Linked DNA regions of Planctomyces sp. SH-PL62. The protein of the gene in region 2 binds, or shares a complex with, the protein of the main gene of each other region. Links are inferred from orthologs where the notes say so. Each region holds a gene or a part of one and is shown on either strand. Other genes may lie near its edges.

Region 1 (7,557 bases), 650 kb from region 2 along the record:
ACTATTCCTGGCCGGAGTTCGGAATATCCAGCCCCGTCCGGTCGGGTTCAAGTTCCATGCGGTGATGGTGATCAACTCGGCCCACTTGCTAGGCCAGTCGGCTCCGACGTCCCAGCGGCTGCTGCCGATGTTCTGGGCGCTCGACAACTTCAAGTCGTCCCAGGCGAAGGACGTCGAGGAGGGGGACTGGACCCTCGGGTCTGTGGACGAGGGCCGCGTGCCGAAGCCGCACCGGGCGAAGGAGGACTTCGTTCGGGCGATGGAGGCCTGGGACGTCGACGGGGCCGACGTGGCCGTCGCGGGCCTCTGCCGAGGCTCCGGGGCCGCCGAGGCGATGGAACCCTTCTGGCGGATGGCCGTGCGCGATCAGCGCGACATCGGACACAAGCCGATCTTCGCCGCCCAGAGCTGGCGGACCCTCCAGGCGATCGGCTGGGAACACGCCGAGCCCGTGCTCCGGTCGCTGGCCTACGGCTTGCTCGACCTGCGCGGCGATCGTCCCGGACCCATCGGCCCCTATGAGGAGAACCTCAGGAACGCCGGCGAGATCGGGGCCGACTGGCAGGTCGGCCGCCCGGACCCCGACGCCACCGTCGCGCTCCTGACGATGCTTCGGGAGGCCACGCCGGAGGCCGCGTCGGCGGAGGTCGTCAAGCTGCTGAAAAGCGGGATCGACCCCGGGTCGATCTGGGACGCCGTGCTCCTGTTCTCCAGCGAATTGATGATGCGGAACCCCGGGATCATCGCGATCCACGCCACGACGGCCGCCAATTCGCTGCACTACATCTACGGGGCGAGCGGCGACGACACCACGCGCAAGCTCGCCTTGCTCCAGGCCGTCGGTTGGCAGCCGCTCTACCGCGAGCGGATCAAGTCGCCCAATCCGATCGCCATCGACGCGATCCCGGAAGACGCGCCGGTGTCGACCGACCTGGAGGCCGTCCAGGGAATCTTCGAGGCCGTCGGCAAGGACCGCGAGCGGGCCGCAGCCGAGACGGTCAGCTTCCTGTCGCGAGGTGGTTCCCCCCGTGAGCTGTTCGACGCGGCCTCGCGGATGATCTTCCTCAAGGGGACGGACAGCCACGACTACAAGTACGGAGCGGCCGTGTGGGAAGAGGCCCTGCACACGACCGACCCGAAATGGCGGCCTCGCCTCGCCGCTGCGGCCATGTACCACCTGCCGGGTGCGAGTCGGCCCGACAGCCCGCTCATGATTCGCGCCCGTGAGGCGGTCGCGAACGTTCTGGGCTGACGCCGAACTCGAAAATGCGGGACCGCCGACCGTCCGTCAGGCGGATCGGCCGTTCCGCTTCAGTTCCTTGTAAGCCTCGACGGCCATGCGGTCGCAGGCCTCGTTCTCGGCATGCCCGCGATGGCCCAGGACGTGGGTGACGCGAATCTGGTGACCGGCGAGCAACTCGTCGAGCCGCTTCCAGAGGTCCACGTTCATCACCGGCTTGAGGACGTTGCCGTCCTTCCGCTGCCAGCCTCGACGCTTCCAGTTGGGCATCCACTCCTTGATGCCCTTGGCCACATACTGGCTGTCGGTCACCAGTTCGACCTGGCATCGTCGCTTGAGCGAGGCGAGGCCCTCGATGGGGCCCATCAGCTCCATCCGGTTGTTCGTCGTCTCCCACTCGGCCCCTGAGGCCTCGCGCACCTGGCCGCTGGCGGGGTGCTGGAGGATGTAGGCCCATCCTCCGGGCCCCGGGTTGCCGCTGCAGGCACCGTCCGTGAAGAGCTTAACGAGGTCGGCGGGGGCCGAGGCGTCCGGTTCCATAATCGCTGTTCGATCCTTCAAGGGCCGCTCGCGGGTGAGCGGATCGACGTGAGCGGGCTCGGGAGACCCCTCCCGGCCGGTCCTTGATGATCGGAACAACGCCGGACGCCGTCAAGTCGACCCGTCGATCAGTATTTGCGGACGACGCCGACCAGGACGCCCAGGATGTCGACGTGATCACGGAAGATGGGCTTCATGGCCCGGTTGGCCGGCTCCAGCCGCACCCGGCTGCGATCGCGGAAGATTCGCTTGAGCGTCGCCTCGCCGTCCTCGTCGCGGACGGCGACGATCTGGCCGTCGCGGGCCTGATCCTGCTGCTTGATGATGACGAAGTCGCCGTCGGCGATATGCTCCTCGATCATCGAGTCTCCCGTGACCCGGAGCGCGAATTTCGAACCATCCTCGACCCAGTCGGAGAAGGTCAATTCGTCGTCCTGCTCGATCGCCTCGATCGGCTGGCCCGCGGCGATCCGCCCCACCAGCTTCAGGCCCGCCGCCTGCGGGAGCGTCGCCGGGTCTTCCAGGAGCTGGATCGCCCGAGACATATTCGGCTCGCGATGGATCAGGCCTTTCTTCTGAAGGGCCTTGAGGTGGCACATCACGCCGTTGGGGCTCTTGATCTGGAAATGGAGCCCGATCTCTCGGACCGTGGGGCCGTATCCACGTCCCTGAATCTTGCTTCGGATGAAATTGTAGATTTCGCGCTGACGCGCGGTGAGGGAGTCAACATCGGCCATCGAAGGCTCCGTTCAAGTGATGTCCGGCTTGGGACTGGGAGCCCGCATGCGTTATGGGACAGTCATAGCACACGGACGATCAGTAACTGACCCTTTGTGGCTAATGTACAGCGGTCGTCTAGCGCACGCCAGAACATTTTTCCAGCCGTGTCCCGCAGCCCTGCACAAGATCCTTTCATCGCCACGCAAGATCAAGGAAGGAATTGCCTTAGAGCTGGATGTCGGTTAATTTCGAGGGCCGTCGTTTTTTCCCACCGCAGGCGTATTCGGATCGATCATCGATGCACACGCAAAAGCACGTCCTCGCCATCCACGCTCATCCTGACGACGTCGAGTTCCAGTGCGCCGGGACGCTCGCTCTTCTGAAGCAGGCGGGCTATTCGGTCACGATCGCGACGATGACCCCGGGGGACTGCGGCAGCGCCGAGCACGATTGCGAGACCATCGCCGCGATCCGTCGCGGCGAGGCCAAGGCGGCGGCCGATCTGATCGAGGCCGACTACGTGTGCCTGGAGTTCCGGGACCTGTCGATCTTCAACGACGACGAGTCCCGGCGACGGGTGACGGAGGCTCTCCGGAGGATCCGTCCCGACGTGATCCTGACGGCGCCCCCGGTCGACTACCTCTGCGATCACGAGATGACGAGCCTGCTGGTGCGCGACGCCTGCTTCGCGGCGGGGTGCCCGAATTACGCCACCCGGCAATGGGAGCCGGCGAAAGCCCTGGATCGGATCCCCCACCTCTACTTCGTCGATGCGCTGGAGGGGATCGATCGCGACGGCCGTCCCGCGCCGGTGGACTTCCACGTGGACGTGACCGAGGTCTTCGAGGTCAAGCGGAAGATGCTCGCCTGCCACGCCAGCCAGCGCGACTGGTTGCTGCGGCAGCATGGAATCGACGAGTATCTGGAGAGCCAGAAGCGCTGGGGTGAGGTTCGGGGGAAGGAGATCGGGGTCGCGAAGGCCGAGGCTTTCCGGCAGTACCAGGGGCATCCTTACCCGCACGACAATCTGCTGCTGGAGCTGCTCGGGCAGGACGGGCGGGGCGGCCGGGCGGTCGCGAAGCCGTGAGCCGGCCGCCACGGGTCAGGGGGTGGTGTAGTCGATCAGCTGCGCGATCAGGCTCTTGAGGTCGCGCCGGTGGACGATCCGGTCGATGAAGCCGTGCTTGAGATGGAACTCGCTGGTCTGGAATCCCTCGGGGAGCTGGACGCGGACCGTCTGCTCGATGACGCGGGGCCCGGCAAAGCCGATGAGGGCCTTGGGCTCGGCGATGATGATGTCGCCGAGCGAGGCGAAGCTCGCGGCGACGCCCCCCATCGTCGGATGGGTCAGGACGCTGATGAACAGGCCGCCGGCCGATCGATAGCGGCCCAGGGCGGTGGAGACCTTGGCCATCTGCATCAGGGAGTAGATCCCTTCGTGCATTCGGGCGCCGCCGCCGGAACCGGAGACGATCACGAGCGGGAGCTTCTGGCGGGTGGCTTCCTCGACGGCTCGAGTCAGCTTCTCGCCGACGACCGAGCCCATGCTCCCCATGATGAAGCCGCTGTCGGTGATGCCGAAGACGATGCGGCGGCCCTTGATGAAGCCCTGGCCCACGAGAGCGGCCTCGTTGAGCCCGGTGCGGGCCTGCTCGGCCCGGACGCGTTCGGGGTAGGGGCGGCGGTCGTCGAACTCCAGGGGGTCGGCGGGCTGGAGGTCGGGGAACCAGTTCTCGAACGTGTCCTGGTCGAGGAGCTGACGGATCCGCTCGACGGCCGTCAGGGCCATATGGTGGTTGCATTCCGGGCAGACGCTCAGGTTCTGCTCAACCTGCTTGCGGAAGAGCGTCGCGCCGCAGCCGTCGCAGCGCATCCAGACGCCTTCCGGGACGCGCTTCGCTTCGAAGTGGCCATGCCAGGCGTGAAGGGGTCCTCCTTTGGCGGCCATGGGCGATCTGACTCCTGAGTGGATCTGAAGGTCTTACCGCGCACCCGCCATGCGCCTTGTCGCGCGGGACGTCCCACACTTTCCGGGCGGGGCGATCTTGTCAAGAGGAGCCGGGGCCGCCGAGGAAGTCGGCGGGGACCTCGATGCATTCAAATCCGCAGCAGGGGAGGAATTCATCGAGCTGGAGCCGGGGCACGCGTTTCAGGTATCCGGCGATCAGCCGTCCGATCGGCTCGCCGGCGACGAGTCCGAAGGCCTCGTCGGGGTGGCGACGGAAGAGGGGGCGGAAGGCTCCTCGAATCCGTTCCATGGCCTCCTCGATCGTTTCGCCCTGAGGGGGGCGGATGGTCCTGGGGTCGTCGATCCACTGGCGGAAGAGTTTGATGTTGCGTCGTCGGATCTCCTCGATCTGGAGGCCCTGCCAGAGCCCTTGATCGAGGTTCCGGAAGTCGTCGATCCGCTTGGGACGCAGTCCCAGCGCCTTGCCGACGATTTCGGCGGTGCGCACCACACTCTCGCCGGGCCCACAGTAGAGCGCGGAGAGGCGGGTCTGATCCTCGCGCACGGCCAGACGTTCCGCCAGCTCGACGACTTCGGTGCGTCCCTGGTCGCTCAGCGGGATGTCGAGCACGCCTTGCACCCGGTTCTGCTCGTCGTAGAGCGTGGCGCCGGGGCGGATCAGTAGAACCTGCGATGACATCGACACGGCCATCGTTTCTCGTCGAGATCGGCCTCGGCGTATTCGAGCACCGCCCCGTTGCGGCGGCGTCTCGCCCAGGTCGATCCCTCCTTGCACCTTTCAGTTGAGCCGGATTTCCACCCCAGGGTCACGATCTTGGCTCGCCGCGACAGGCCGAGGCGGAGGGGCGATCCCCTTCTCGAATCGGCGTCGCTTGATTCTCGAATCGGCGTCGCTTGATTTCGCGAAGAAGGAAGAGGCAGGACGGTCGGGAGCTTGGGCGGTGGATCCGATTGGTCGAACGATTCGGAAATCGAACCGATGCGATCGGGGGATGCGCCTTGGTTGACGGAGGATCAGGCCGCATCGTATGGTCTCGTTCTACCATTTTTGAACGGGCCTGACAAGATTTCGAATCGCCAGAGCGGCGAAGCGCGTCGGTCGGCCGTCGGGAGGGGAGAGCGCCATGAATCGGCTCTATGCGACGTGCCTCGTCCTGATGCTGGGACCTGCAGTCCTCGCGGGCCAACCTGCGGAGGAAGACGACACTCTGGCCGCTGTCTTCGACGCCCATCTGAAGGAGTCGTTTCGTCGCGAGCCTCTGTCCGCGACGAGGCTGGGCGAGCATGCCTACGACGATCGGCTCGACGACGTTTCGCCCGAGGCGAGGCGGTCGAACCTGGAGTTCCTCCGCGAGACGCTCCGAAAGCTGTCGAGCGAGGTCCGGCCTGACAAGCTCTCCGACGCGGGAAAGGTCGATTACGACGTCTTCCGGAGGCACCTTGAAGGGGCGATCTGGAGCCGTGAGACGTTCGATCCGTTCCGGGACGATCCGCGAATCTACGGCGATTACGTCGCCGAGAGCGTCTATCTGCTGCTGACGCAGTCGTCCCTGCCGCGCGAGGTGAATCGGCGGAACGCCCTCAAACGGATGGATCAGATTCCGCGCGTCCTGGAGACGGCCCGCGTGACGATCGGCCCCTCACCTCGGGTCAAGGTCGAGACCGCGATCCGCCAGACCGAGGGGGCGGTGGCCTTCTACAAGACGGATGTGTTTCGGCTCGCCGGCGACGAGCCGGGGGAGGGGGGGTTCGCCGGTCCCGCCGCGAAGGTGGTCGACGCCCTTGGGGGACACCTCGCGTTCTTGAAGGACGAGGTCCTCCCCAGGAGCCACGAGGACTGGCGGATCGGCCGCGACAAGTTCGTGAAGAAGCTCGATTACGAGCTCGACGCGGGCCTGTCCGCCGACGAGATTCTCGCCGAGGCCGAACGCGAGGCGTCCCGCGTCGAATCGGAGATGGCCGTTCTCGCTCGGCAGCTCTGGGCGGTGTCTTTCCCGGGCGAGGTCGTCCCTCCCGATGACGACGCGGGCCGTCGAGCGATGATCCGTCGCGTGCTCGCCAGGATCGGCGACGACCACGGCACCGCCGAGACCCTGGTGGCGGACGCCCGATCGACCGTCCAGGAGATCCGGAAATTCATCACGGAACGCAAGATCCTGGCCCTGCCGGAGCCCGACCAGCTCCGGATCATCGAGATGCCCGAGTTCTTGCGGGGGAACTCCGTCGCCTATCTCAATCCCGCGCCGCCGCTCGACGCCCGGGGGTCGAGCGAGTACGCGATCAGCCCGCCGCCTTCCGATTGGAGTCCCGCCCGGGCCGAGAGCTTCCTCCACGAATACAACCGGGCGATGCTCAAGATCTTGACCGTCCACGAGGCCTATCCCGGTCATTATGTCCAGCTGGAATACAGCAATCGCTGTCCCAGCCTGATCCGTCGCGTCCTCTCGTCCGGGACGTTCGCCGAGGGCTGGGCGGTGTACACGGAGCAGATGATGCTCGATCAGGGATTCGGGGCCGGCGATCTCGTGCTTCGGCTCCAGCAACTCAAGTTTTATCTTCGGGCCGTGGTCAACGCGATCCTCGATTCGGAGATGCACCGCGGCGGGATGACCGACGACCAGGCGCGCGAGCTGCTCGTCGGCCGGGCGTTCCAGACCGAGGGGGAAGCCGAGGGGAAGATCATCCGGTCCAAGCAGTCGTCCTGCCAGCTCTCGACCTACTTCGTGGGCCGTACGGCGTTCACCCGCCTCCGCCGCTCGATCCAGCGCGAGCAGGGCGAACGGTTCGACCTGGCCGCATATCATGAAGCCGTGCTTTCCGAGGGAACTCTTCCGGTTAAGCACCTTCCTCAGCTCGTGCGGACGAGGCTCGGCCTCGCACCCGAAGAAATTCGCTGAAACACCTGCCGGGTCGTTCCAGATCGGGCTTTTCAGCAAGCCGCCGAGGCGTCCGAAGATGTGAATAAGAAAAGGCCCCGCTCGCGACGAATACGTCGCGAGCGGGGCCTGATTGGAAGATCGACCGAGTTCCGGCGCTGAGAGCGTCAGGGCTGCGGGGCCGGGGGGGCCGGCGTGGGCTTCTTCTTGCC
Region 2 (7,667 bases):
GCCGGCTCCGCGCGCGCGACCGCGATACGCCCGTGCTGTTCTTGACCGCCCGCGACTCGGTTCCGGACCGGGTCAAGGGGCTCAACGGCGGGGCCGACGACTACCTGTGCAAGCCCTTCGCCTTCGACGAGCTGCTGGCGCGGGTGCACGCCCTGATCCGTCGCGGCGAGGGGAGAGGGGGAACGCGCCTGGGCCATGCCGACGTCGAGATCGACCTCGCCACCCAGCGGGTCTCGCGGGCCGGCAAGGGGATCGACCTGACGGCCAAGGAGTACGCCCTGCTCGTCTACTTCGTGCGGAACCCCGAGCAGGTCCTCTCGCGGACGAGAATCTATGAGCACGTCTGGGACGAGCGGTACGACGGCCTCTCGAACACGCTGGAGGTCCACGTCTTCGAGCTTCGCCGCAAGCTGGAGGCCCACGGCGATCGGCTGATCCACACGCTCCGGGGCCGGGGCTACTCGTTCGGGAGTCCCCCTGGATCGGCGCCGGGGGCCGGCGAATGAGCCTCGCCAATCGGCTGCTGATGTTCTTCCTGGGGACCCTCGGCGTCGTCTTGCTGGGGTTCTCGGCGACGATGTACGCGCTCGGTTGGTCGTATCTGCATCGCCGGGTCGACGACCACCTGGTGAAGTCGCTCACGGCGCTGGAGTCGTCGGTGCACGTCGAAGCCGACGGCCTGGAATGGAAGCCGGAGGAGCGGCGGATCACCATCGGGCTCGACCCGTCCCCGGAACAGGTCCGTTGGAAGGTCCAGGACGCGCGGGGCCGGGTCCTGGACCGCTCGGCGAACTGGGAGGCCGGGCCGTCGCCGCCGGTCTCCGAGCCCGGCGCGCTCGCCGGGGCGAAGGCCGACGTCACGATCCTGGAAGACTCCCCGGTCTGGCGGATCGGCCGTCGCCGGCTCCTCCTCGCGACCATGATCCGGCAGGGGCGCGGGGACCAGACGCCGATCCCCCACGACCGCGACCCAGACGACGACGAGTACGACGAGATGATCCTGACCGCGGCGCTCGTGCGGGCGCCGGTCGACGCGAGCATCGCCCGGCTGGGGGTGGCGCTCGCCGTCGCCTCGACGTCGACCTGGCTCCTCTGCGCCGCGCTGGGGGGGTGGCTCTGCCGTCGCGCCCTGGCCCCGATCGCGAGGTTGGCGGCGGCGGCCCGCGAGAAGGCGGCGGCCGACGACCAGGACGGCCTGCCGACCCCCGAGACGGGCGACGAGCTGGAGGAGCTCGGCCGGGCCTTCAACGCCCTCCTCGAACGTCGCCGAGAGGCGCTGGAGCGCCAGCGGCGGTTCACCGGCGACGCCTCGCACCAGCTTCGCACCCCGATCGCCGGCGTGCTGAGCCTCGTGGACGTGGTCCGTCGCCGCCCCCGCCCCTCCGAGGATTACGAGCAAGCCCTGGATCAGATCCGCCGCGAGGCCCTCCGCCTGCATCGGATCGTCGAGTCGCTCCTGTTCCTGGCCCGCGCCGAATCCGATGCGGAGCCGCTTCGCGAGGAGCCGATCGACCTGGCGGCCTGGGTCCCGGAGCTGCTCCGGAGCTGGGAAGGCCGGCCCCGGGCGTCGGACCTCCAGCTGACGTGCGAATCGCCGTCCGTCTGGGCCCGAGCCCACCCCCCGCTGCTGGCGCAGGCCGTCGAGAACCTGGTCGACAACGCCCTGAAATACAGCGAGGCCGGCTCCCTCGTCACGGTCGAGGTCCGCCGCGAGCCGGGGACCGCCGTGCTCTCGGTCGCGGATCGCGGCTGCGGCCTGACCGCCGACGAGCGAATCTCGGCGTTCGAGCCCTTCTACCAGTCCCCCCGCGCCCGACTGCTGGGCCGGGGCGGCGTCGGCCTGGGCCTCTCGGTCGTCCAGCGGATCGTCCGGGCCTCCCACGGCAGTCTCGGCGTGGAGAGCGTCCCCGGCGCGGGCTCCCGCTTCACCATCCGCCTGCCCGAGGCGGAAACCTCCCGGATCGACGATTTCGATCCTTCCCTCCCAAACGCCTGACACCGGTGCCGGCCCATCAGGAGGCGACGCTCGTCCTGGGAGCCCCCAGGCGATCCGCCAGGCCGGGGAATCTCGCCTTGAAGCGTTCCCGGGCCGGGCCGTCGGAAGGGATCCGGAGGGCGTTGTAGAACGAAGCTCGGCGGGCGGATTGATCGATCCGGCGGCGCGGCCCCATCCTCCTGAACGCAACCCCGGAATCGGGCGCATGATCCAGGATAGGGCGAAGTGCGCGCGGAGGCCGGTCGGGAAGCCCGGAGCGGCCCGAGGAAGTGAGTCGAAACGCACCACGAAAATCGCCGAACGAAGCCAATTCGAGCCCGACGACTTATCGCTCAAAGGCTTTGATCGGCAGCATTTGCGATGTTTTTAACCAGCCTCGCCCCGGTGAAAACGAAGCCAAATCAGAGGGCCGACGGGGCGTGGCCGTTGAGCTGGGAGTCGACGGCGATTTGATCGGGGGTCTCTTCGAGAAAGACGCCGATCTTGCGGTACTTGGCGTAACGTCGGTCGAGCAGCTCGTCCTTGGGGACGGTGGCCAGTCGGCGGAGGTTGCGGAGGAGGAACTGCTTGAGCGAGGTGGACATTTCGGGGTGGTCGCGGTGGGCGCCGCCGAGGGGCTCCGGCACGATCTCGTCGACGATGCCGAAGCGGAGCAGGTCGCGGCTGGTGAACTTGAGGGCCGCGGCGGCCTTCGGGGCGTGTTCGGCCCCCTTCCAGAGGATCGTGGCGCAGCCTTCGGGGCTGATGACGGAGTAGTATGTGTGCTCCAGCATCCCCAGGTGGTCGCCGATGCCGATGCCGAGCGCGCCGCCGGAGCCCCCCTCGCCGATCACGACGCAGACGATCGGGGTGGCGACGCCGGACATCTCCATCAGGTTCTCGGCGATGATCGCGGCCTGCCCGCGCTCCTCGGCCGAGATCCCCGGATAGGCGCCGGGGGTGTCGATGAAGGTCACGATCGGCAGGCCGAACTTCTCGGCGAACCGCATCTTCAACAGCGCCTTGCGGTAGCCCTCGGGGTGGGCGCAGCCGAAGTGGCAGGCGGTCCGCTCGGCCAGGTTCTTCCCCTTCTGGTGGCCGATGAACATCACCTTCATATCGTCGAGGTAGCCCAACCCGGTGACGATGGCCTGGTCGTCGCCGATGGCGCGGTCGCCGTGGAGTTCCAGGAACTGGTCGAAGATGAGGTCGATGTAGTCGCGGGTCTGGGGCCTCTGGGGGTGCCGCGAGACCTGCACCGTCTGCCAGGGGTCGAGCTGGGAGTAGATCTCGCGCTTGAGGGCCGCCAACTCGCGGCGGAGGCGACGGATCTGCTCGCCGATCTTCGAGTTGTCGCCGCCGGCGCGGTTCTTGGCGTACTGCGCCTCCATGTCGCCGAGCCGCTGCTCCATCTCGTAGATGGGGGCCTCGAAGGGGAGTCGCTGTTCGTGGGCGCTGCGCATGGGACGCTGGATCCTCGAAAACGGGCGGACGCGGGGCGGGGCCGGCCGGGCTCAGGCGAAGGGCCCGTCCCGATTATCGGCGCGAGGGTCGGGGTCGTTCCGGGAAATCCGGACATTCCGGAAGATCGCCAGGAACTCCTGGAGGCTGGCGAACCGATCCTCGGGCCGCTTCTGGAGCATCCGCAGGACGGCTTCGTTGAACTCGGGCGTGATCTGGTCGTCTCGCGAGATCAGCGAGAGGGGCTTCTCCCGCAGGTGCTTGTTCAGCAGCTCCTGCTGGGACCCGGCCCGGAACGGCGGACGGCCGCAGGCCAGTTCGTAGCAGGTGGCGCCGAAGCTGTAGATGTCGGCCGTGGGGGCGGGGGACTCGCAGCGGATCTGCTCCGGGGCCATGTAGGTGCCGGTCCCCTGTCGGGGGACCTTGCCGGCGAACAGCCGGGCCAGCCCGGTGCGGGTCCGCATGGCGATCGTGTAGTCGATCACCCGGGTCTCGCCCCCCCGGTCGGCCAGGATGTTCTCGGGCTTGACGTCGCGATGCACCCACCCCTTCTCGTGCATGAACGCCAGCCCCGAGGCCGCCTGGCGGATGATCTTGTGCAGGTGCTCCCTGGGCATCGGGTATACGGTCGGCCGCGAGAGCGGGAGCTTGAGGTTGAGCCCCGGGAAGTACTCCATCACGAAGTAGGGCTGCTCGCGGTCGTTGACGAATTCGTGGACCCGGATCAGGTTCGGGTGCCGCAGCTCCAGGCCGAGCTTGGCCTCGAAGGCGAACTTCCGGCGTTCCGAGGCGTCGTCGCAGCGTGAGGCCGCCAGTTGCTTGACGACGTACCGCCGGTGCGTGGTTTCGTCGACCACCTCCATGACGACGGAGGTGACGCCCGCATGGATCACCCGGACGACGCGATAGGCGCCGATTCGATCTTCCGCGCTGGCCGCGCCGCCGCTCGTCGCCAAACCCAAGCCCCCTCACGGATGCGGTTGCGCCGATCCTTCGGGCCCGCAGCCTCGTTTTCGGCGAAATCCTGGAATCCCGGACGATCGACGCCATCCTACCGAAAACCGCCGCTCTCGACAACGCGTCCACCCTCCCGCGACGCTCTCCCGGCTCGGCATTCAAGAGTGGAGGCGGGCCGGGTCGATCATGAAAGAACGGGAAGATCGCCGTGCGGCCCGTGCGCCGGCGGCCCCGACGAGTCGAAGCGGCCCCCCGGCCGCCGAAGCCAGGATGTCGGGGACCGGTCGGGCGACCTCCGCGTCGCTCGAAGGAGCCAACCAAGGAGTCGGTCGAATATGGAGCGGAATCGGCACAACGCCCCGCAGGGAAGCGCCCCGGAACCTCGGCCCGGCTCGGGCCCCGGCTCATGGGACGCCGCCGTCGCCAGCCGTCGCGCGGCCCTCGAATCGCTCGGCTCGACCCTCCTGGACGCCTCGGGCTCCGCCCCGGTCCTGCTGCTCACCGGAGAAGCCGGCGCGGGCAAGACCTGGGTCCGGGGGCGGCTCGTCGAGCGGCTCCCCGAAGGCTGGCGGGCCGCCGTGGTCGAGGTTTCCCCGACGCTCGACGCGGTCGATTTCCTGACGCTCGCGGCCGCCAGGCTCGGCGCGGCCCCCGCCGCCGACCGACCGGCCACGCTCCGGCTGGCCGTCGCCGAGGCCCTGGAGGACGACGCCGACGAAGGACGGGCCTGGCTGCTGGTCGTCGAGCACGCGCAGCACGCCGCGCCCGAGGTCTGGGCCGAGATCGAGGCCCTGTGCGACGGCCTCGGCGCGTCGGGGGGATTCGCGGCCGTCGTCCTCGTCGGTCGGACCGAGCTGGCGCGCCGGCTGGCCTCGCGGTCGCTCCGGGCCTTCGCCACTCGGCTGACGAGGCACGCCCACCTCCCCCCGCTGGACGTGGAGGAGGCGGCCCGGCTCCTGGTCGGCGTCGACGAGCACGAAGTGGAGCGGCTGCATCGCGACGCGGCCGGGAACGCGCGTCGGCTGCTGGCCCTGGCCGGCGATCGATCCGCGCGGCGATCCGCCGTCCCGACGACGCCTCGCGAGGCCCCTCCCCGGCCCTCCCCCGCGCCGAGGCCCCGCCCCCGACGCCGGCCCTGGCCCCCGCGCCCCGGTCGAGCGGCCCGTGGAAGTCGCCGCCGATCCCGTCGTCTGGAGCCGGCCGTCGGCCCGGCGCGAGGTCGTCGAGGCCCCGCCGGAGGTCGAATCGCGGCCCGTCCAGGCTCCCTTGCTCCCCAGCCGGCCCCCGCTCCGCGTCGAGGACGGCCTGATCGAGGTGGGCTGGGGCGGCAGCCTGGAAGCCGAGGAGTCCGCCGCGTTCGAGACCTCGGCCGAGCCCCCCCGGCCGACGGTGAACTCGTCGAGGACCACTACGCCGCCCTCCAGGCCTGGTCCGAATGGGCGCGCAACCGCGACCAACTGACCCGAGGAGCCGAGCCCGCGACCGACGACGGCGATGACGAGGAGGCCGAAGTCGAAATCGAGAGCCGGACGGAACCCGTCGAGGAACTCGCGGCCGTCGAGGCCGACGCCGACGCTCGGGATGAGAACGAGGTCGACGCCGAGGAGGACGAGGAGCCGCTGATGACCGGCGACCTTCGCGCCGAGCTCCGGCACGAGCACGCCCCGTACAGCCAGCTATTCACCAAGCTCCGGCAATCGAGCTGAGCGAGGCCGACGACCTCCCGGCTCGCCCCCCTCATCGCCTCTGATGGGGGGGGGCTGGGACCGAGACGCCGGTTTCTCAGCGGAGATAGAGCGGGCGTTCGACGACGAGACCGGGCTCGACCTTGGCCCTCAGGTCGTGGGCGGCAAGGGCGAAGAGCGGGCTGATCTCGATGGCGAAGGGGACGGAGCCGTCGGGGCGGCGGGGGACGACGACGCCGGCCTGTTCGAGCCAGCCGCCGAACAGGTCGCTCATCCGCTGGTGGACGGTGGCCGGGGAGTCCGGGCCGACGGCGTTCTTCAGGGGCTCGAACTCGACGGCCCGATCGGTCTCGACGATCACGAACCGCTCGGCGGCCGGCAGGGCGTCGAAGATGAACTGCTCGAACTTGACCGCGTTGGGCTCGGCCGGCTGGACCGTCTCGCCGGTCGGCAGGACGTACGGGACCTTCTTGACGGCCCGGTGGAACGGCAGCCGCAGGCCCCCGACCAACCGCTCGATGAACGAGCGTTCGAAGGCGTGGATGGCGATGCTGCCGGCCCAGTAGGCGAGCTGGCCTTCCTCGCCGCGCTTCTCGGCGAGGGAACGCGGCAGGTCGGAGTATTCGATGACCTGGGGGCGGCCGTCGACCAGGACGACGACGCCGACCTTCTCGTCGGGGGTCATCTTCTCGACGACCTTGAACGACATCTCGGCCTGGCCCTGGCGATGGAGGCCGATGAAGGTCGGGTCGGCGATCTCGACCATGGGGTTGTCGACCTGGAAGTAGAACAGGGTCTGCACGCCCCGTTCGCCCATCTCGGCGAGGCAGCTCGGCTCGCACCCGGCGTCGCCGGGCCCGGCCAGGGCCGCGAGGGTGCCGCCGTGGCCGTCGGGGCTCATGGCGAGCCGGTCGCGGGCGGCGAGCAGGATCTTGCCCGTCTTCAGGTCGACGGCCGGCATCCGGCCCTGGATGAAGAACCGGACGTGATCCAGGCCGAACCGGCCGTTCCGCTCGAAGAACTCGACGGTCGCGTCGTGGTTCTCGGGGCTGGTCATCACGTACAGCGGCGGCTGCTTGCCGTAGCGGCTTCCCAGGGCGACGAGCTTCTCGGCGTGGATCTGGAAGAGGCTCGCGGAGGAGACCGGGCCGATGGGGAACGTCCCCTTGGGGCCGGGGAAGCCCAGCCGCGTGCCCGAACCGCCCGCGACCAGCACGACGCCCACCTCGCCGGCGGCGAGCGCCTCCTCGCCGGCGTCGGTCGCCCGCCGACGCGCCGTCCGCTCGCCGTCGGTCTGGGGAAGGCGGACGACGTCGATGGGATGGACGCGCTCGGCCGGGATCTCCGGCTCCTCGACGGCGCCGCGCACCAGGCCGGCGATCAGTCTGTCGAGCTGGTCGAAGTCGATCGATGCAATTTCTTTGGCGAGGAGGTCGCGCCCGGCCTCATCCAGCTCGTCCCAGAACTGCAGCAGATGCTCCTGTCCGTGGCACCCCAGCCGCTCCGCCAGTTCCTGCTTCGACTCCATCTCCATCGCGTGCCATGCTCCTGATTGATCGCTTGCGCGGCGCTCCTCGCGGTCGCGTCGT

What was found.
Region 1: the proteins of VT85_RS12595 (region 2) and accD are in contact, whole or in part, in a solved structure (PDB 8UXZ), measured with the Escherichia coli proteins. The link is inferred for Planctomyces sp. SH-PL62 from one-to-one orthologs.

What each region holds. Positions count from the first base shown.
Region 1 is NZ_CP011273.1:3,897,973-3,905,529, forward strand. Bases 2,526-5,356 are described here. They hold accD (acetyl-CoA carboxylase, carboxyltransferase subunit beta), read right to left. Parts: upstream 4,449-5,356; coding sequence 3,603-4,448; downstream 2,526-3,602. Other genes in these bases: VT85_RS15185 (PIG-L deacetylase family protein), read left to right, coding at 2,799-3,587; VT85_RS15195 (histidine phosphatase family protein), read right to left, coding at 4,549-5,148. In the rest of the region: VT85_RS15170 (hypothetical protein), read left to right, coding at 1-1,252; rnhA (ribonuclease HI), read right to left, coding at 1,289-1,780; transcriptional repressor LexA, read right to left, coding at 1,909-2,517; VT85_RS15200 (DUF885 domain-containing protein), read left to right, coding at 5,594-7,366; VT85_RS15205 (hypothetical protein), read right to left, coding at 7,513-7,557.
Region 2 is NZ_CP011273.1:3,244,110-3,251,776, reverse strand. Bases 1,419-4,359 are described here. They hold VT85_RS12595 (acetyl-CoA carboxylase carboxyltransferase subunit alpha), read right to left. Parts: upstream 3,439-4,359; coding sequence 2,398-3,438; downstream 1,419-2,397. Other genes in these bases: VT85_RS12590 (serine/threonine protein kinase), read right to left, coding at 3,490-4,359; VT85_RS12600 (sensor histidine kinase), read left to right, coding at 1,419-1,996. Outside these bases: VT85_RS12605 (response regulator transcription factor), read left to right, coding at 1-506; more of VT85_RS12600, read left to right, coding at 503-1,418; more of VT85_RS12590, read right to left, coding at 4,360-4,392; VT85_RS12585 (ATP-binding protein), read left to right, coding at 4,729-6,099; VT85_RS12580 (UTP--glucose-1-phosphate uridylyltransferase), read right to left, coding at 6,176-7,612. UniProt on the Escherichia coli protein: Component of the acetyl coenzyme A carboxylase (ACC) complex. First, biotin carboxylase catalyzes the carboxylation of biotin on its carrier protein (BCCP) and then the CO(2) group is transferred by the carboxyltransferase to acetyl-CoA to form malonyl-CoA.